4 regions of the Arthrobacter sp. efr-133-R2A-63 genome follow, and region 2 is predicted to be linked to each of the others. Evidence: riboswitches for the same ligand, from Rfam matches in the RefSeq annotation. Region 2 holds a riboswitch; each other region holds the start of a gene.

What was found. Region 2 has a riboswitch for S-adenosylmethionine ahead of QRN45_RS17435 (hypothetical protein). Riboswitches for the same ligand answer to the same signal wherever they lie in the genome.
Region 1: it holds a riboswitch for S-adenosylmethionine, as region 2 does, so the genes downstream of both, QRN45_RS02020 (aminotransferase class V-fold PLP-dependent enzyme) here and QRN45_RS17435 (hypothetical protein) in region 2, are expected to answer to the same signal.
Region 3: it holds a riboswitch for S-adenosylmethionine, as region 2 does, so the genes downstream of both, metX (homoserine O-acetyltransferase MetX) here and QRN45_RS17435 (hypothetical protein) in region 2, are expected to answer to the same signal.
Region 4: it holds a riboswitch for S-adenosylmethionine, as region 2 does, so the genes downstream of both, QRN45_RS14875 (DUF1737 domain-containing protein) here and QRN45_RS17435 (hypothetical protein) in region 2, are expected to answer to the same signal.

The regions. Positions count from the first base shown of each region.
Region 1 is NZ_JARVRG010000004.1:303,904-309,051, forward strand. It holds gene QRN45_RS02015 (class I SAM-dependent methyltransferase) at 1-96, opposite strand, end outside; gene QRN45_RS02020 (aminotransferase class V-fold PLP-dependent enzyme) at 147-1,571, opposite strand; SAM riboswitch class IV at 1,607-1,719, opposite strand; gene hisN (histidinol-phosphatase) at 1,879-2,691, opposite strand; gene rsgA (ribosome small subunit-dependent GTPase A) at 2,751-3,866, opposite strand; gene aroA (3-phosphoshikimate 1-carboxyvinyltransferase) at 3,869-5,148, opposite strand, start outside.
Region 2 is NZ_JARVRG010000031.1:47,178-52,325, reverse strand. It holds gene QRN45_RS17445 (helix-turn-helix domain-containing protein) at 1-434, opposite strand, end outside; gene QRN45_RS17440 (sodium:solute symporter family protein) at 738-2,270, shown strand; SAM riboswitch class IV at 2,356-2,475, shown strand; gene QRN45_RS17435 (hypothetical protein) at 2,490-2,810, shown strand; gene QRN45_RS17430 (hypothetical protein) at 2,848-3,036, opposite strand; gene QRN45_RS17425 (VIT1/CCC1 transporter family protein) at 3,304-4,482, shown strand; gene QRN45_RS17420 (matrixin family metalloprotease) at 4,586-5,148, shown strand, end outside.
Region 3 is NZ_JARVRG010000024.1:53,157-58,304, reverse strand. It holds gene QRN45_RS12880 (SGNH/GDSL hydrolase family protein) at 1-176, shown strand, start outside; gene QRN45_RS12875 (hypothetical protein) at 241-633, shown strand; gene metX (homoserine O-acetyltransferase MetX) at 652-1,773, opposite strand; SAM riboswitch class IV at 1,787-1,902, opposite strand; gene QRN45_RS12865 (bifunctional o-acetylhomoserine/o-acetylserine sulfhydrylase) at 2,063-3,379, opposite strand; gene QRN45_RS12860 (VOC family protein) at 3,626-4,264, shown strand; gene QRN45_RS12855 (CPBP family intramembrane glutamic endopeptidase) at 4,386-5,148, opposite strand, start outside.
Region 4 is NZ_JARVRG010000026.1:71,505-76,652, forward strand. It holds gene QRN45_RS14865 (O-succinylhomoserine sulfhydrylase) at 1-708, opposite strand, end outside; gene QRN45_RS14870 (rhodanese-like domain-containing protein) at 709-1,119, opposite strand; gene QRN45_RS14875 (DUF1737 domain-containing protein) at 1,116-1,373, opposite strand; SAM riboswitch class IV at 1,384-1,496, opposite strand; gene QRN45_RS14880 (hypothetical protein) at 1,611-1,970, opposite strand; gene QRN45_RS14885 (Lrp/AsnC family transcriptional regulator) at 2,026-2,457, shown strand; gene ocd (ornithine cyclodeaminase) at 2,618-3,649, shown strand; gene QRN45_RS14895 (cupin domain-containing protein) at 3,802-4,356, opposite strand; gene QRN45_RS14900 (PRC-barrel domain-containing protein) at 4,696-5,148, opposite strand, start outside.

The DNA.
Region 1 (5,148 bases), on a different contig from region 2:
GTGTTCTCCGCCGTCCTGGAAACTCCGACCGAGTTCGAGTCGGCGTTCCTGATAAAGCTTGGGGCCGGCTGAGGTGCCTTTGGGTCGCGGGGCCACGCGGGGACTCCTTCGTAGGACAGGAAAAATACCCTACGAATCTATCGCAATCAGTCGGTGCTGCAGGGTGCGGCGCCTGCGGTCCCGGGAGTATTGGGAGCCCACTCCGGGTAGCTGCGGTGATCGTTCGCGGGCACCCAACGGCCGGCATCCACCACGTAGTCCCAGCCGAGGCCGTTGCTTTTGAGGGCCTGGATGCCCGCGATGAGCCGGGTGGCGTCTTCCAAACGCGACCCCACGCCGAAGCTGGCTCGCAGCGATCCGGAGGGAAGGCCAAGGCGCTTGAGCAGGGGGTGGGCGCAAAAGCGTCCGTCCCGCAGGCCGATGCCGTGCTCGGCCGCGAGATAGGCCGCGACGAGTCCGGCGTCGTAGCCCTGGAGCGAGAAGTTCACGACGCCGATCGTGTCCTGGGGATCCGTGTCGCTGAAGATCTGGTGCACGGTCACGCCGTCGATTTGCTTGAGGCCCTCGACCAGGTGCGAGCGGATGGCGGCCTCGTGGGCGTGCCATTCTTCGTGGTCGAGGCTGGCAATGACCTGTGTGGCCCGGGCCAGGGTGGCCGCGCCGAGCACGTTCGGAGAGCCCCCTTCGTGCCTTGCCGGCCCCGTGGCCCAGCTGACGGAATCAAGGCGTGCCTCGCGGACGGCGCCGCCTCCTGCCAGGTGCGGTGTGCCGGCGTCGAGCCAGTCGGGGCGCCCCACCAGGACGCCGGCACCGAACGGTGCATAGAGCTTGTGCCCCGAGAAGACCAGGTAGTCCACCTCCGCGGCGGCGATATCGATCCGGCGATGAGGGGCGAGTTGCGCCGCGTCCACCACGATCCGCGCCCCGAATTCGTGGGCCAAGGCTGCGAGGTCCTTGATGGGCAGGATCTCGCCGGTCACGTTCGACGCGCCGGTGACCGCCAGAAGGCTGACGCCACCCTGGGAGAGTGCCGTGCGGACAGCGGCAACAGTCTCGGACAATGTTCCGGCGGCAACGATGCTGCGATGGGGGACACCTTGCCATGGGAGCAGATTGGCGTGGTGCTCGATGTCCAGGTACAGGACTTCGCCGGTATGCCTTCCGTCCTCAACCGGCAAGCAACCCGCCAGCAGGTTGAGGGAATCGGTGGTGTTGCGCGTGAAAATGACGGAATCGTCCGGCCTGCCGCCAACGAAGTCACGGACGATGTTACGGGCGTTCTCGTAGACCGAGGTGCTGATTTGCGAGGCATAGCCGGCGCCGCGGTGGACGCTCGCATAGTACGGCAGGATTTCGTTGAGGTATGCGGAGACCACGGTCAGTGCAGGCGCGGAAGCGCCGTAGTCGAGGTTTGCGTAGCGGATCTGGCCGCCCTGGATCAAGGGCGCCTGCAGCTCCGCTCCAGTGACGGCGGCCAATGGGCGCGATGCCGGAGTCCGGGACTCACCGTGCCGCTGCGCAGGATCATGGTGCTGCGAAAGAGCCGTGGAAGAAATTGTGGCTGTGCTCATGGGACCTCACTCAAGAGGGACCCCTGCGTGCAGGGGGTCCGCGCTTGCCGCATCCGTTCCGGACCGGCCCGGTCGTCACCCGGGGCACCCCGCCGCGATGGAGGGTTGCCGGCCAGCAAACCGGGGTTTCGCGCTGGCACTCGTGACCTGTAAAGAGAGTAGGACACCGGCAAGGCCGGTTCCAATGTGACCGCGATTGTTAAGCGGATTGTTACACCGCCCGAAAAATGTGCCTTCCGCCGAAGAAAAAGCAGCGGACGCCCCGGAAAGGGGGCGTCCGCCGTCGTTTGTTCAGTGAATGGGCGGATTAGAGGAGGTCGTCGAGTTCGGGGTTGAGCCTCTTGAGGACCTCGGAGTGCAGGATCGAGTTAGTGGCGACGGCGTTTCCGCCGAAGGGGCCATCCGCGCCATCCAGGGACGTGAAGCGTCCGCCGGCCTCGGTCACGATCGGCACCAAGGCGGCCATGTCGTAGACCTGGAGTTCCGGTTCGGCGGCGATGTCCACGGCGCCCTCGGCCACGAGGCAGTAGGACCAGAAATCCCCGTACGCACGGCTGCGCCAGACATCGTTCTCGAGGCCCAGGAAGTTGTCCAGCTTCCCGTGCTGCTTCCACTCGGAAAGCTCGGAGTAGGAGAGCGAGGCGTCTTCGAGCCGGGACACGTTGGAAACTTTCAAGCGGGTGGCCGCGGCCAGCGACCGGCCCATGTAGGCGCCCGAGCCCTTGGCCGCCCACCAACGCTTGCCGAGCGCCGGAGCGCTCACGAGCCCCACCACTACCTCGCCCTCGTCCACGAGGGCGATCAGCGTTGCCCAGACGGGTACGCCACGCACGAAGTTCTTGGTCCCGTCGATGGGATCGATGATCCAACGCCTCGAGCCGTGGCCCGTGCTGCCGAATTCCTCCCCGAGGACGGCGTCACGGGGGCGGGAACGGGAAAGCTGCCCGCGGATCGCTTCCTCGGCGGCTTTGTCGGCATCGGTGACGGGGCTCAGGTCGGGTTTGGTCTCCACCTGAAGGTCCAGCGCCTTGAACCGCTCCATTGTCAGGGAATCGACGGAGTCGGCCAGGACATGTGCCAGCCGCAGGTCGTCGTTGTAGCTCGAATCGGGTTGGGTCATGGTTCCAAACTACCGTCTCTTCGCCGGTGAGCCGGGGAGGTAGGACGGCAGCGGCGCAGTTAGTTGACTGTACCCAGTTCCTTGGTTTCCTGTGCTTCCATGCGCGGGTCCGCGCCGAGGAGCCGGCGCAACGATGCCAAACGGGCCGGGCCCGACTCGCCAGCGTGGCCATCGGCGACCCACGAATCCAGGCCGCACCGAACAGCGTTGGCATCGTGCTTGCAGCCCCGCTCGCACATTTCGGTCCCGGGTTCGAGGTCCGGGAAGGCATGCAGGATGCGGTCCGGGTTCACGTGGGCGAGGCCGAAGGAACGGATGCCGGGCGTATCGATGATCCAGCTTCCGCCGGGGGCGTCGCTGAGCTTCAGGGCAAGGGCAGACGACGAGGTGTGCCGTCCGCGCCCCGTCACCGCGTTGACCCCGCCGGTGGCGCGCTCGGCACCGGTCAGGGCATTCACCATGGTGGATTTCCCGACGCCGGAATGGCCCAGGAGCACGGTGACCTTGCCGTCGAGGTAGTCCCGCAGCTGGCCGACGGCGTCACTGTCGAGGCGTGCCGACAAACCGTCGTCCGAACGGGCGTCGATGCCGGAGGCGCCTGCGTCGGCCGTCCGGCTGATGATGATGGGAAAGCCAAGGCTCACGTAGTTGGCGAGCAGTTCCGTCGGATCCTTGACATCCGCTTTGGTGACGAGCAGCAGCGGCTCGATTCCGGCGTCGTACGCTGCCACGAGGGCACGGTCGATGAATCCGGTACGGGGTTCCGGGTTGGCGGCCGCCACCACCACCACGAGCTGGTCGGCGTTGGCGACGACGGCGCGTTCGATCGGATCGGTGTCGTCGGCACTTCGACGCAGGAGTGTCTTGCGCACCTCGACCCGCACGAGGCGGGCGAGGGTGTCCGGGGCTCCTGAAACGTCGCCGACGAGGGCGACGAAATCCCCTGGGACCACGGGGGAGCGCCTCAGTTCCCGGGCACGGGCCGCAATGACAATGCGCTCGTTGTCCGAGCTTTCATCCACGATCGCGGTGTAGCGGCCGCGGTCGACGGTGACGATGCGCCCGATCACGGCGTCGTCGTGGCTGGGGCGGTCCTTCGTGCGGGGGCGTGTGCCCTTCTTGTTGGGGCGGATCCGGACGTCGGACTCATCCCAGGAGCGTGCGTCGCGGGCCATCGTCAGTTGCTTGTCTCCGTTGAACCGGTGTCCGCGGCCGCTGGCCCTGCACTGAGCATCGACGTCCAGATCTGCGGGAATTCGGGCATGGTCTTGGACGTCGTCGCGATGTCTTCGACCTGGACACCCTCGACGGCGAGCCCAAGGATGGCGCCCGCGGTAGCCATGCGGTGGTCGGCGTAGCTATGCACGACGCCGGAGTGCAGCGCTGCGGGCCGGATTACCAGGCCGTCGCTGGTTTCCTCGGCGTCGCCGCCAAGCCGGTTGATTTCGGCGACGAGCGCGGCCAGCCTGTCCGTCTCGTGTCCGCGCAGGTGCGCGATGCCGGTGAGCCGGGAAGGGCTGGTTGCCAAGGCGCACAATGCCGCTACCGTGGGGGCGAGTTCGCTCGTTTCGTCGAAGTCCGCGCCCAGGATTTCGGAACCGCCGGTGACTGTCAGGGTCCCGTTGTCCAGCGTGACGGTAGCGCCCATGGTGGCAAGAATGTTCCGCCAGAGATCTCCGACTTGCGTGGTGCTGGCAGGCCAGTTGGGGATCCGCACGGTTCCCTTCGTGGCGAGCGCCGCGGCGAGGAAGGGACCCGCGTTGGAGAGGTCCTGTTCGATTCGCTCGTCGAACGCCTGGATGGCGCCGGGGGAGACTCGCCAATGGTTCGGCACGGAGTCATCTACCTGGACTCCAACCCCGCGCAGGACCGCCACCGTCATGTTGATGTGGTCGAGGCTCGGCACGGGCTTGCCGACATGCTCGAGGTGCAGGCCCTCTTCGAAACCGGCACCGACGAGCAGCAGGGCGGAGACGAACTGCGAGGAAGCGCTCGCGTCGATCACCAAGTGGCCACCGCGCACGGAGCCCGTGCCGGAGACCTTGAACGGCAAGGAGCCCGGCGCCTTCCCGTCCATGGCGCTGACGTCCACTCCGAGGGTCCGGAGGGCTTCGATGATGGTGTCCATGGGACGCTGGCGTGCGTGCGGATCGCCGTCAAACACCGAAGCGCCGTTGCGCAGTGCCGCAAGCGGCGGCACGAAGCGCATGACCGTGCCGGCCAGGCCGCAGTCGATGGCGGTCTCCGATGCCGCCGCCGCAGGGTCGATCGGGGTGACTTCAAGGTCCGGTCCGTACTGTCCATCGCCGGGAACCTCTGTAATGGTGGCGCCAAGCCGGCGCAGGGCCTCGACCATCAGCGCCGAATCGCGCGAATGCAAGGGTGCACGCAACCTGCTGGGGCCGTTGGCCAATGCCGCCAGGACCAGATAGCGGTTGGTCAGCGACTTCGAACCAG
Region 2 (5,148 bases):
GTGATGCGGCCCTTGACGACGTGCAGGACGTCGACATCGCAATCGACGGCGTAAAGCTCGGCCTCTCCCCGGCCCCGGGGCTCGATCGAGGCCTGCAGGATCTGCAATCGCCGTTCGGAGCGCGCCGTCAGGAGACGCTCCACGATGCCCTGGCCGCCGAGCGAAATCCGTGGTCCGTCGTCGCGCCGGGTCAGATGCGTCTCCGGTGCGGCGAAAAGGTCTCCGATGGACACCGAAAGAACCTGGCAAAGCGTCACGAGGGAAGCGACCGACGGCGATGTCAGGTCACGCTCCACACGGCTCAGGAACCCTTTGGTCAGGCCGGTGGCGTCGGCAACCTGCTCGATGGTGAGCCGCTGCGATTGGCGGGCGGCACGGATTCTGGAACCGATGGCAACAGGGACGTTGCTCGGTTCAACGGGGAGAGCCTTCATTCACGAACCTTTCAGGCCGTTTATGCGGCCCTGTCATTGCAGCAATAGTAGCCGGATCGCCGGCGTGGCAGGGCCTTTGGCTAGCTGGAGGAGTGCCGATGCGTCCGCTGGGCGAGACGGCATCTTGACTGTTACTCGCATCACTACGTATCCTCATAGGCAACAAGTGTTGTTTGTGAGGCATACATCACAGACTACTCTCCCCAATCACCAGCGCAGAGACCTTCCGCAACCCCGCACGAAACCCCGCGGACCGGCGTCGGAATCCCCCAGAGCTCTGCGCATCACTTTCAGGAGCCAACCGTGGACTCTTCGTTCATCAATATTGCGATCGTGGTGGTGTATTTGCTCGCCATGCTGGCCTTCGGCTGGTGGGGCAAGTCGCGCACCAAGAACAACAGCGACTTCCTGGTGGCAGGGCGCCGCCTCGGTCCGATGCTCTACACCGGTACCATGGCCGCCGTCGTCCTCGGTGGCGCATCGACGGTTGGCGGCGTCGGCCTCGGCTACAAGTTCGGCGTTTCCGGCATGTGGCTGGTGGTCGCGATCGGTTCGGGTGTCCTCCTCCTGAGCCTGCTGTTCGCCGGCACCATCCAGCGGTTGAAGATCTACACGGTTTCCCAGATGCTGAGCCTGCGTTACGGCCAGCGTGCCACGCAGACCTCCGGCATCGTCATGCTGGCCTACACCCTCATGCTGTGCGCCACGTCCACGGGCGCCTACGCCACCATCTTCGTTGTCCTCTTCGGCTGGGAGCGCTGGCTCGCCATCGCCGTCGGCGGCGCCATCGTCCTGGTCTACTCCACCATCGGCGGCATGTGGTCCATCACCCTCGCCGACCAGGTGCAGTTCATCATCAAGACCGTGGGCATCTTCTTCCTCATGCTCCCGTTCGTCCTCAACGCGGCAGGCGGTTTCGAAGGCATCCGTGCCCGTGTTGACGCCAGCTTCTTCCAGTTGGACGGCATCGGGGCTCAGACCATCATCACGTACTTCGTGGTCTACACCCTTGGCCTGCTGATCGGCCAGGACATCTGGCAGCGCGTCTTCACCGCCAAGACCCCCAAGGTGGCCCGATGGGGCGGCGCCACCGCCGGCATCTACTGCGTCCTGTACGGCGTGGCCGGCGCCCTGATCGGCCTGGCTGCCCGGGTGGCCCTGCCGAACATCGATGTCAAGGCCCTTGGCAAGGACGTCGTCTACGCCGAGGTAGCCACGCACATCCTGCCGATCGGCATCGGCGGCCTTGTCATGGCCGCAGCAGTCGCCGCCATGATGTCCACAGCGTCCGGAGCCCTCATCGCCGCGGCCACCGTTGCCCGCGCCGACGTGGTCCCGTTCGTGGCCAGCTGGTTCGGCAAGACGATCAACACCAACGACACCGAAAATCCCGAGCATGACGTCAAGGCCAACCGCTACTGGGTCCTTGGCCTGGGCATCGTTGCAGTGTTGATCTCCATGGCGGCGCAAGACGTCGTGGTGGCCCTGACCATCGCCTACGACATCCTGGTAGGTGGCCTGCTGGTTGCCATCCTGGGCGGCTTGGTCTGGAAGCGCGGCACGGGTATTGCCGCAGCCTGGTCCATGGCAGTCGGGTCTGTACTGACCCTTGCCTTGCTGATCGCCTACGCCACGGGAATCATCCCCAGCGAAGACGGCGTCTACGCAAACGATCCGATCTACTGGGGCCTCGGCGCCTCGTTCGCCGTCTATTTCGTGGTCTCCCTCCTCACGCCGCCCACCGAGCCGGCCGTCCGCGAAGCCTGGGAACGCCGCGTTGCCGGAACGGCCGCGGAGGAACTCCCGCTGGAGGCCCACCCGGTGGCCACCCACTAGGTTTCACAAAACCAGGTACGACGGCGGCGCCGCGCTTTCTCCTTCGAGAGGTGCGGCGCCGCCGTCGCATGTACAGTAGGAACAGCTTCAAGAGATGTGGCGCCAAGCTCCGACTTGCCACACGCCAACCCCATGTTCACGGGTGGTTCGGATGAAGAAGCGGCCCGGTTCGGACCAGAGACAACCGAACGGGCAAGAGCAACTCCATAGGAGAAGGCCATGCCTTTCGAAAACGGCGCCACCGCCACAGCCGACCGCACTATCCAGTCCAGCGCCCTCTTCTTGCCCCGCCCCCGTCGGGTGGACGAGTTCGTCCGGGTGATTCCCGGCGTCGACCTCTCCCAAGGCTCCATCACGTTCGTGGTGGACGGAAACCTGGAACGCTATTGGCATCATGAGCCGCGGCTCATCACCGAAGCACTCTCAAAAGCGGTTCAGCCCGCCCGCTGGTTCCCGGCCACACGGAAACTTACGCTCACGGTTGCGGCAACCGGGCACCGTGCGGGCGTGCAGAAGCACTTCATCCTGAGCGCGTTCTAGCAAGCGCTTTTTAGCGGCCAAGTTCAGCGAGTCGGCGCTATTCGATCTCTTCGGCCTCTCGGTGTTCCTCGGCGTCGAGCGGGACCACCCGTTCGTCGTCGTCCAGGACCTCGGATTCTTCCTCCCAGTCCTCGTCCACCTCCAGGTCTTCGCTGTAGTCATAGGCGGGATCGGCCTCGACCGTGGGACGGTCCGGGTGGCGGGCGTGGGTCTCGGTGCTGTCCATGGTGCAACCTCCGTTCGACGTGCCGCTGAGCCCATCGCACAGGCACGTGAGGCAGCCGATCCAACGCCACCCCGCCAATTCGTGGACCCTGTCCATCCATCCCAGCACTGCCCCCTGCGGCGGTCAAGGCCTCCGGCGAGCCTCCCGGTTTTTGAGGCGCGCCTAAAAAGTCCAGTGAGGATTGCCAGCCGAAAAACCGCGGAAATTGGCGATAAAGTGGAGCTGCAATGAGGCGATGAAGCCCGCCCCAGCAACCCAGGAGTCCCGGTGCACCCCCGCACAAAACCCTCGCATTCAGACAACTCGCATCCAGACAATCCGCAGGACTCAAGCAGTCCCTCCCAAGACGCAGCAGCCCCCAAGACTCCCCCGTCGTCGTCGGACATCAAGCGCTGGCGGCAGTACTTGGCCGACGAACGTGCCGAAGCCGCCGTGTACCGCCAACTGGCTCAGCGACGCGACGGCGAGGAGCGCGATATCCTTTTGGCCCTCGCAGAGGCCGAGGGCCGCCATGAGGCACACTGGCTCAAGCTCCTCGGCCAACACGCCGGCATGCCGAAGGCGGCCTCCGTTCGGAGCCAAATGCTCGGCTTCCTGGCCCGGAATTTCGGATCGGTGTTCGTGCTGGCCCTCGCCCAACGGGCTGAAGGACGCTCGCCGTACGCGAAGGATCCGGCAGCAACCCGCGCCATGGCGGCTGACGAACAGATCCACGAAGAAGTAGTCCGCGGCCTGGCGACCCGCGGCCGCAACAGGTTGTCCGGTACCTTCCGCGCTGCCGTCTTCGGCGCCAACGATGGCCTGGTCAGCAACCTTTCCCTCGTGATGGGCATGGCGGCCACCGGAGTTCCCGCAACCGTGGTCCTGTTCAGCGGCATCGCCGGACTGCTGGCGGGCGCACTGTCCATGGGAGCGGGCGAGTATGTCTCTGTCCGCTCCCAGCTCGAGCTCCTCAAGGCCACCCGCCCCACCCAGGCCACGCTGACCGCAGCCCCGGCCCTGGACATCGAGCACAATGAGCTGGTGCTGGTGTACCTAGCCAGGGGCATGTCCCGCGAATCCGCCGAACACCGGGCCGCCGAGCGCATGGGCCTCTACAGCTGCGACTGCGATCCAAGCCTTTCGCTCCACCCCGAAGTGGAAGAAACCGTCAATGAGCACGAGGCCGTTGGCTCCGCATGGGGCGCCGCGATCTCGAGCTTCTGCTTCTTCGCTTCGGGCGCCATCGTGCCCATCCTGCCGTTCATCTTCGGCATGACGGGCTTCTCGGCACTTGCCGTGGCCGGTACGCTGGTGGGCATCGCGCTTCTGTCGACGGGCGCCGTCGTCGGCTTGCTGTCCGGAACCTCGCCGCTGACCCGTGGTCTCCGGCAGCTCGCCATCGGACTCGGTGCGGCTGCGGCCACGTATGGGCTGGGCCTCGTCTTCGGCGCTGTCATCGGTTAGCAGCGCCGGCCCGCCGGGGCGGCGGGATCAAGGATTTGGGGGAGACTTGCATTCAAACTACGGGTACGACGGCGGCCCGCGGCCCAAGCGCGCCAGTACCGCGCTGGCGCTGTTCCGAAACTTGATGGTGGTGGCGGCGGTTGCTGCCGTGGCCGTGCTTGTCAGTGGCTTCCTTCGCGGCGATCCCGGCTTCACAGGGCTCCTTCCCAAGCTGGCTCCTTCTGTCCAGGCCACGGCAAGCAGCCCCGGGCCGGCGGCCTCCGGGCAGGGGCCACAAAAAGCCGCCCGGGCGCCGGATACCCCGCCCCCTGGCCTGGAAGAAGCCGGGCACCCGCTCGGCTCCCCTGCAAAACCTGCCGTGGCCAGCAGTTCCTACAAGTTTCTGGCCACCAACGCCGACGGCACGCCCGTGGGTTACTCCCCGTGCCGGCCATTGCACTATGTGGTCAACGCAGCCCTTGCCCCGGCGGGATCCGAGGGGCTCATCGCCGACGCGATCGCCAAGATCGCTGCCGCCACGGGCCTGACTTTCGTTGACGACGGCACCAGCAAGGAAATCCCCTCCGAGAAGCGCAAGCCATACCAGCCCGCGCTCTACGGAGATCGTTGGGCTCCCCTGCTGATTTCCTGGACCACTCCCGAGGCGGCTCCGGCGTTGACTGGATC
Region 3 (5,148 bases), on a different contig from region 2:
CCCAGCGCAGTTGGCGCCAAGCCAGGTCTGGCGACCTCGTCTGGGCACGCGAATATTTTGTCCCGTGGGTCATCCGCCGGATCAGGCACCGCTCCTCCGGTGACGGGATCCTGCCGAAACGCCCGACGCCGGGACCCGTCTTCGGTCCTGCTGACACCTTCCTGCCCGGGAGCTGAACGAACCGCGAGGTTAGTCACAGGGAGCGGGGCTAAGCTGGTGAAAGACAGGGAGGCCTCCGCCGTGAACAATCTGATCTTCTGGATCATCGTCTGCTCTTGGCTGATTCCCATGGGGATCCGCATGTACAACCGGTCGCGCCAGCGCAGGATCCAGGACTTCCCTCCGCAGAATTACCCCGGGCAGCCCTATCCTCCGCAGCACAACCCCGTCGGATACCCGGAGCAACCCCCGGTGGTCATCCCGGCTGAGCCGCAACCCCCGATGGCGACGCCCGCGCGGCAGGCCGTTCCGCCGTCGTGGGCTACTCCGCAAGCGAGCGGCGCTCCCCAGCCGAACAGCGCGCCCCAAGGCTACCGTGCACGGAAACTGGCCGAGCTGGACCAGGAGTACAGCGACGGGAAAATCGCCATGGAGGATTACATGAAGCTCCGCCAGGAGATCATGAACGGCTGATTCAGCCGAAGAGGCGCGCTAGCCGAAGAATGCCTCGCGCAGTTGGGGGCCGAGCTGGCCGATCTCGGTGAGGAAACCGTCGTGCCCGATCGGCGCCTCGATGACATGAACCGGGACCTCTCCGGGCAAGGCCTTGGCAAGCTCGCGGGATTGCTCCGGGAAATAGAGCCGGTCCGAGTCCACCGAGGCCACGAAGAACGTCGCCGTGGCCACGGACAACGCATCCTCCAACGAGCCCCGGCCGCGCGTGATGTCGTGGCTCATGAGCGCTTCGGTAATGGCGATGTAGCTATTGGCGTCGAAGCGCTGGACCAGCTTGCTCCCCTGGTGGTCCAGGTAGCTCTCCACCTGGTAGCGGCCCCGGTCCCCCAACGCGGCAGCCTGGAGGGGTGCCTCGCCGCCCTGGGCGTTCCGGCCGAAGCGGAAGTCCAGCTCGTCTGCCGAGCGATAGGTGATGTGGGCAATCCGCCGGGCAAGGGCCAGACCCGCTTCGGGGGCGGCCTGTCCGTAGTAGTCTCCGCCGTTGAAGTCGGCGTCCTGCCGGATGGCGAGCGTCTGGGCCTGTGCGAACGCGATCTGCTCGGCGGTGCTGTACGCCCCGATGGAGATCACGGCGCATCGCTTGACGCGGTCCGGATAGCCGACGGCCCATTCCAGTGCACGGGCACCGCCCATGGACCCGCCCACGACGGTGTGCCAGCTGTGGATCCCCAAGGCGTCAGCCAGCCTGGCCTCGGCCACCGTGCTGTCCCGCAGGGTCACGAGCGGGAAGCGGGAGCCCCACGGCTTGCCGTCAGGAGCGCTCGACGACGGCCCCGTGCTGCCGTAGCAGCCCCCCACAATGTTGACGGAGACCACGAAGTAGCGGTCCGTGTCGATGGTGGCGCCGGGACCCACAAGCTGCTCCCACCAGCCGTCTTCGTCGCTTTCGCCACGGGCCACATGGGTGCTGCCGGTCAATGCATGTTCCACCAGGACAGCGTTGGAAGCGTCTGCGTTGAGCCGCCCCCACGTCTCGTACGCAAGGACGACGTCCGGGAGGGAACCTCCGGCCTCCAGCTCGAGTCCGCCCACGGAAACATACTTGAGGGTTCCGTCCTGGGTACCGGAAAGGGGTATGGCTGTTGCAGCAATTGTCATTCGTTGACACCTCACATCGCGCTTGCCCGCCGCCAACACAGCGAAGGGCCAGGTCTTCACCCGGGGCACCCCACCGCGAATGGAGGGTTGCCGGCCAGCAAGCCGGGGCTGTCGCTGGCACTCATGACCTATAGGAAGAGTCTAGGAAAACCGGACCCCTTCTGACGAAGATTATGACATCTTTGTGACACTTGGCCGCGTTTTGTTCACGAAGGGGTGGCTGGGAAGGCTGGCCGGCGAAGATTCATCTTGCGTCGCCGGCCAGCCTCGTACGCCCTCCGGGCCCGTGCTAGGCGCTCTTGGCTGCCCGGAATCCCGACTCGAGGTCCGCGAGGATGTCGTCGATGTGCTCGATTCCGACGGACAGCCGCACCAGGCCAGGGGTCACTCCCGCAACGGCCTGCTGTTCCGGCGTCAGCTGGCTGTGCGTCGTCGACGCCGGGTGGATGACCAAGGACCGGACGTCGCCGATGTTGGCCACGTGCGAATGCAGTTCCAGGGCGTCCACGAAGCGCTTGCCCGCCTCGACCCCGCCGTTGATGGTGAAGGACACCACGGCGCCGGTGCCCCTGGGGCCGTACTTCCGGCCCCGTTCGAACCACGGGCTGGAAGGCAGCCCCGCGTACGCCACCGATTCGACGTCGTCGCGCCCTTCGAGCCATTGCGCCACCTTGGTGGCGTTGTCCACGTGGCGCTCCACCCGCAGGCTGAGGGTTTCGATTCCCTGGGAGATCAGGAAAGCGTTGAACGGGGAAACCGCCGAGCCGAGGTCGCGCAGGAGCTGGACCCGGGCTTTGAGGATGTAGGAGAGGTTCGCGCCGAGGGCCCCGTCCTTGCCGAGGTCGCGGGCATAGACCAGGCCGTTGTAGCTGGGGTCCGGGGTGTTGAAGCCGGGGAACCGCTCAGGGTCCTTGCCGAAATCGAAGTTGCCGGAGTCCACGATGACACCGGCAATGGCGGAGCCGTGCCCGCCCAGGTACTTGGTGGCCGAATGCACCACAATGTCCGCTCCCCACTCGATGGGCCGGATCAGGTAGGGCGTGGCGAGGGTGTTGTCCACGACGAGCGGGACTCCCGCCTCGTGCGCGATGCGGGAGACACCCTCGATGTCCAAGACGTCCTGCCGGGGGTTGGAGACGACTTCGGCGAAGAACAGCTTGGTGTTTGGCTGCACCGCGTCCCGCCAGTGGTCCAGGTTGTCCGGATCCTCGACGAAGGTGACCGAGATGCCGAATTTCTTCAGTGTATGGGCCAGCAGGTTGTACGTGCCGCCGTAGAGGCTCGGGCTGGCGACCACGTGGTCACCGGCCTCGGCCACGTTGAGGATGGCGAAGGTTTCCGCGGCCTGGCCGGAGCTCAGCAGGAGCGCAGCCAAGCCACCCTCCAAGCTCGCTATGCGCTGCTCCACGGCATCCTGCGTGGGGTTGCCGATCCGGGTGTAGATGGGCGCCAGTTCGGCCAGTGCAAAGCGGTTGGCCGCGCTTTCCGCGCTGGGAAAGACGAACGAGGTGGTCTGGTAGATGGGGAGGGCGCGGGCGCCGGTGGCGGCGTCCGGCTCCTGGCCGGCGTGGATTTGGCGCGTTTCGAATGACCATCCTTGGGACATGCGGACTCCTGGTTGTCTGGGCTCTTGCCGTGCGTCAGCCTGCCGGGCTGAAGGGTTCAGCATGCCGGCGAGCGGTTGCCGTCAGTCTAGGGAGGGTATTGCGGGCTCCGGAAGCTTTGTGACGAACGCAGAAGTTTTCTGTCCCGGCGCGTCCTGAAGTGACCCTGAGCGGCCTTTTCGATACATCCCACCTTGGTTAGGCTTGACTTAGCTGAGAGCTCCATCACAAAGTGCCAAGATGAAGCCATGCGCATGGATCACGTCTCTTACGCTTGTGAACGAGATGGCCTGTTGGCCACCACCGAGCGGATTTCCGCAGCATTGGGAGTGGACGCGGTCCGGGGCGGAGTGCATCCGCGCTTTGGTACCCGGAACATGATCATTCCCCTTGCTGACCACAAATACCTGGAAGTTGTCGAGGTCCTGGACCACCCGGCCTCCGACAAGGCACCTTTTGGACAAGCTGTCCGTGCACGCTCCGCCGCAGGAGGTGGGTGGATGGGCTGGTGCGTCGCTGTGGACGACCTGAGCCCGTTCGAGCAGCGGCTCGGACGCGCCGCCGTCCCAGGCAACCGCAAGTTCCCGGATGGCCGGGAACTCGTCTGGTCGCAGATCGGCATCCTGGGACTCATCGCCGATCCCCAGGTTCCCTACCTGCTCCGCTGGGAGGGCGACCCCGCACTTCACCCGTCGCTCGTTTACCCAAGCGACGTCAAGATGTCCAGCCTCACCATTGCCGGCTCCGCGGAGCGCGTCACCGAGTGGCTTGGTGAACCCGTGGAAAAGCCCCTCGAGGACGTCGCAGTCCAATGGATGGCTCCGCACGGGACGCCGGGAATCATGTCAGTAACGTTCGAAACCGCCAACGGAGCCGTCACGATCTGACGGACCATCCCGTCACGATCTGACGGATCAACGGGCAAGGAAGCCCGGAAAAGCTTCGGCCGCCATGTGCGGGTGCCAATGACGTCACCCAGCAATGGCGGCCGAAACCTTTTAACGCGCGCTAGCCCAGGCCAATGGCCTTGCCGAAGACGCTGAAGCCGACGAACGCCACGATGTCCAGGAGCGCGTGGGCCACCACGAGCGGCATGACCCGTTTGGTCCTGGTGTAGATCCATCCGAACACGAGGCCCATGACGGCGTTGCCGATGAACGGCCCGAAGCCTTGGTACAGGTGGTAGCTGCCGCGCAGGAGCGCGCTGAGCACGATCGCCAACGGAGTGCTCCATCCGAACTTCCCGAACCGGTCCAGGAGATAGCCCACCACGATCACTTCTTCGACGATGGCGTGCCGCACGGCGGAGAGGACGAGCACCGGCACGGTCCACCAGTAGGAGTCCAGGCCGCTGGGGATGATCGCCGTCGTGATCCCGAGGGCGCGGCCAACAGCATAGAGGCCCAGCGACGGGATTCCGATGAGTGCGAACATGCCAAGTCCTTGCAGCGCGTCGCGGCCCGGGCGGGCGAAGTTGAAGCCCAGCCGGGTGAACCCCGAGGGACTCTCGGCGGTTTGGCGGTGCAAGGACAGGAAGTAGAACACCAACGCCACCGGGACCAGCGCGAACGCGATGTCCAGCAGCTGGTAGGTGAGATCGAAGTACTCGCGCGTGCTCTGCGAACGGTTGAGGGTAGACGTCGCATGGGCCAAAGGTCCCTGGGTCATCTTGTCCAACAGCTGCACTACGGAGTACACCGCCGATTGGCCCAGGGACAGTCCAAGGACAATCAGCACTTCGGCGCGCAAACGGCGCGTTGAGGCTAGGAGC
Region 4 (5,148 bases), on a different contig from region 2:
GACCGGCCCGTCGATGAACTCCTTGGTGCCCAGGATCGCGCCGCCCAGGACCCGTCCTTGGCCGTCGATGTGCTTGGTGCCGGAGTAGACAATCACGTCTGCGCCGAGATCGCCGCAGCGCTGCAGCAAGGGGGTGGCGAAGACGTTGTCGACGACGACCGTGGCGCCCGCCGCGTGGGCAAGCTCGCTCACCGCGGCAATGTCCACGATTTCCTGCATGGGGTTCGACGGCGACTCGAAGAACACCGCCGTTGTCGGCTCGGACAACGCGGCACGCCATTGGTCGAGGTCCGGCCCGTCGACGAAGACGGTCTCGACCCCCCAGCGCGGCAGGATCTCGTTGAGGATCACGAAGCAGGAACCGAAGAGCGAGCGGGCGGCAACCACGCGGTCACCAGCCGCCAGCAACGCACCGAGGGCGGTGAAGACAGCTGACATGCCCGACGCCGTCGCGAAGCACGCTTCGGTGCCCTCAAGCAGGCGGAGGCGCTCCTGGAAGGTGGCGACCGAAGGGTTGCCGTAACGGGAGTAGACGAAGCGTTCGTCCTCGCCTGTGAAGGCACGCTCGGCAGCCGCGGCGGACTGGTAGACGAAACCGGAGTTCAAGAAGACGGCTTCGGACGTTTCCTGGAAGTTGGTACGGTCAAGACCGCCGCGGACTGCCTGGGTGTCAGGGCTCCAGCTGGCGGCGTCAGGATTGAAAGTCACTTAGATATTCCCCAGGTTCGTCGGAAGTCCACGGTTTTTCCAGCCATTCACGGTTCGCTCGCCGTAGCGGTCCGGTTCGCCCTCAAAGCCCTCGAGGACGTTGTAGGCGGTGTATCCGGCCTGGGTTGCGGCGATCGCGGCCGCGATGGAGCGCTGGCCGGAGCGGCAGAGGAAGACGAGTTCCGTGCCGTCCCCCTCGGGAGCCTGTTGTGTCAGCTGTTCGATGAAGCGGGTGTTGGGGATGCCGCCGGCCAGGTTCCACTGGATGAACAAGGGATCGTTTTCGGTGGCTTTGGTGTCCGGGATCCCGATGTGTGCCCACTCGCCTTCGGTGCGGACGTCCACCAAGATGGCGCCCTGCTCGAGCTTGGCCCAGGCGTCGTGCGGGCTGAGGTCGCCTGCGTAGCTCATGCGTGGCCCTCGCCGTCGAACTCTTCATCAAGCTGATCCACCGCATTGGCGACGGCGGCATCCGCGCTCGCGATCGCCGCGGGCAGGACGATGGCTTGTGCCACAATCACGTCCTTGCCGTTGAAAGTCGCGGCCGGGCTGCCGTGCAACACGTATCCCTCTGCGAGGGCGGTGGAGATCCGCTCGCAGAATTCCTTGGTGTCAGGGCCCGTGATGAGACGGTAGGAGAGTTTTTCCTCGGTGGGTTCAGGCATTGGTGCTCCTCAGTCACGCTTGCAGTTCGAAAGTGTCGATACGCCGAGTAGTCACCTGAGGCACCCCGCCGGAGAGAGGGTTGCCGACCAGCAAGTCAGGGCTTCGCGCTGGTGCTCATTACTCAAGAAGAAAAATAACACCCACGACGGCGGCCCGCATCACCGGCCGTCGTCATGTTCCGTAACCGGGGGGCGGCCGGTGGGGAGCCGGCGGGTGGGGCCACGCTGGCGCGGACCCTAGGCTTCGGTTTCTGTAGGCAGCGGGTCCAGGCTTGCCTGGACCCGGGGTGAAACGGCATCAAAGCGCGATGCTACTCCTGTGGGGGAGTGATGAAACGTGGAACCTTGATGCTTCCGGATTTCCAGCAACTCGTGCACGGATATCCCGGTGGCCGTGGCGAGTGCGTGCAGCGAGAGGCTGTTGTGATGAGCCAGGGCAAAAACCACGCCAGACAGCGCTTCGAAACCTTCTGTCTCGTAGATTTCCTTTATCAAGTTGGACATGCCGTTCGCATCATCGATTGATCCCGCTGACGCACCGGTTGCCATGGCCGTCAGCGACCACGCAGCAGAGTCGGGGCTGATGTAGATGCTCATGTCGATACCCTACGGACTCAGGCCCACTTGGGGAATGGGCGATACGTTTATCTTTATGGCAGCACTCACCGACCTTGACCGCCAGCTCCTCTCCGCCCTCAGGGAGGACGGCCGGGCATCTGTCGCGAGCCTCGCGCGCCAGCTGGGCGTCGCCAGGGCCACCGTGAACAGCCGGCTCGAGCGCCTGGTCTCCTCCGGAACGATCGTTGGCTTCACCGCGAGGGTGCGCGACGAAGTCGATCCACTTGCGATCCGGGCTATTGCGCTCATTGCCGTGGAAGGAAGGTCGGCCGACAGGGTCATTCGCCAGCTGAGGGGGCTCCCCGAGATTTGGGCACTGCACACCACGAATGGCGGCTGGGACCTCGTGGCTGAGCTGCGCACGGAAAGCCTCAGCGACTTTGACCAAGTGCTGGGCAGGATCCGCGGGATCGAGGGGATCGTCAATAGCGAGACAAGCCTGCTGCTCAGCTCCGTCCTGCGGTAGCCGGTTGCTTGGCGGCGACAAACCTCATGAGCATTATGTTCGAAAGGACTCGTCATTTTGTGCATTTTTTCAATGAAAAGTACATACTTTGGCAATTGCGGATGCATATCGCCGCTCCGTAGCCTCATAGCAACAATGCTCATGAGGGAAAGGAGCGCACATGACGCGCTTTGTCGATGTCCGCAATATGGTCCGCTGGACGGCCGGGCGAGGCCCGGAAACCATCATTTCGGAGATGATTCAGTACTTGGAAGACGACTTCCGGCGATGGGAATCTTTTGACAAGACCCCGCGGGTGGCGAGTCACACCGCGTTTGGCGTCATCGAGCTGATGCCCACCAGTGACCAGGAAACATACGGCTTCAAGTACGTCAATGGACACCCTTCGAATCCAGCGCGCGGCTTCCAGACTGTGACAGCCTTCGGTGTCCTGTCCGATGTCCATAACGGCTACCCGACGTTCCTCGCGGAGATGACAGTGCTGACGGCGCTGCGGACGGCGGCCACGTCCGGCATGGTCGCCAAGAAACTTGCGCGCCCCGATGCACGGGTCATGGCGATGATCGGAACCGGAACCCAGTCGGAGTTCCAAGCGCTGGCCTTCCGGGCAGCCCTGGGCATCAACACTGTCAGGATCTGGGACACTGATCCGGCTGCGATGGAGAAGTTCGTCAGGAACATGGCTCCCCTCGGCTTCGACATCACCATCGCGGGCTCGGCGGCCCACGCAGTGGAAGACGCCGACGTCATCACCACGTGCACCGCGGACAAGGCCAACGCCACCATCCTGACTGCAGACCAGGTTTCTCCGGGCGTTCACATCAACGCGATCGGCGGCGATTGCCCAGGAAAGACCGAACTCGACGCTGCCATCCTGGACCTCGGCGACGTCTTTGTGGAATACGATCCCCAGACGCGGATTGAAGGCGAGATCCAGCAAATGTCCGCCGATTTTCCCGTCACCGAGTTCTGGCAAGTCCTTGGCGGTCATGCGCCGGGCCGGACCTCCAGGCACCAGATCACGGTATTCGATTCCGTGGGCTTCGCGATCGAGGACTTTTCCGCCTTGCGGTATCTCCGCGACGCCGTCGAGGGTTCGGAATTCTTCGAGGAGATCGACCTCGTCGCGAACCCCGACGACCCCAAGGACCTCTTCGGCTTGGTGCGCGCGCTCTCTCCGGTCGGATCCTGAGAAGCCCAACTGACTCGCATTTGTTGTCGTTTAGGGCGCTCTAAACGACAACAACTGCGAGTCAGTTGGGGAGGGAGAAGCCTGGTGCGCCGGCCCCAGAACCGGCGCACCAGACGTTTTTCCCGGCCAGACTGCCAGCCCGGCAGCCCGGGCTATTCCGCCGCCAGTCGCAGGATCAGCTCAGCATGCCCGGGGAACCTCATGACGAGCGACTCGATGTCCCGTGCCGTTGGTTTCGCGGAGTCAGACCTCTCGTATCCGGGTGAGACGCTGCAGCTGACCAAGGCGAACCCTGGACCGGCCAACTCGGCACCGAACCAGGTGGAGCCCGGGGCAACTCCTTGCAGCGTCTCGCCTGCCTCCGGATCCGGCCCTAACACGGTCTCGGTATAGCCAAAGTCCTGGTGTCCAAGCTCCCGGGAGAAGACGTGCAGCCTGATGGGCGTCCCCAGGTGGAAGAACCACAATTCGTCCTGCTTCAGGGCGTGCAACTGGAGGACTTCTCCTGATTGCAGCAAGTACCAGTTGGAACTGTAGAGCGGATGATCGACGCCGAAGCGCGGAGGCAGCGCCGATCCCGCGATGTCCTCGTTGCTCACGAGCGCCGGCGCGAACCAGCCGCCCACGAGAGCGGGGGACATGTCCAGCCGTTTGATCCAGTCCTCGGCGGCGGCAATCACGTGACCGGATCCTTCAGTGAGAAGCATGCCGGGAGGCCGATGGTCTTGTTGGGATCCTGGGGTCCGGGCGTGGGAAAACCGTGATTGAAATTCCAGGACGAAGAAACTGCGCTCATCATGATGCCCTCCATCAACTGTGCTGATTCCACGGCACCGTGAAACCAGGTGCCCGCCGGGCCGAGAGCCAGATCACCCTTCCCCAGCAGAGGTCACGGGACTAGTTAACTACTGCCGCCATGGCGGCACAATAGCGTTCGCCACGCTGAATTTTCCGGCCCGTGGACGGAGCCGTCGCTCCCGACGCCCGCGCCGCCGGCGTGAGAGTCACAGCCGGCGGCTGAGATAGCCGCGGCGAGCACTCCGCGGCTATTGACGGTCTCCCGGTTTCGGCGGGGGCCCGGGCGGCCGATGCGGCGGTGGCGGGCCGGGATGCGGGGGCAGGGGCACATGTTTGTGCAAATGTGGCGGATGCGGCGGATGTGGCCCCCCGTGCGGGGGTGGCGGGCCGCCGTGCGGCGGATGTGGCCCCCCGTGCGCCATCGGGAGAGGCAGGTCCGGTGCGTTCTCGCCGGAGGGGGTGTCCGCAGGCGCGAGCCCGGTATCCTCGGTATCGTTTGCCGCGGCGGCATCATTGGATTCCTGGGCCACCAGCCCGTAATAGCTGTAAAGTTCCTGTTCCTGCGTCTCCGTGATCACGCCGCGTTCACTCTCGATGCGCGGGCCGTTCTTAACTTTGTCCTTGGCGAAAGCCACCTTGATCACCGAATTAACCAGGCTGGCTCCGGAGAGCGGAGCGAAAGATTCGCCCATGCCGAACAA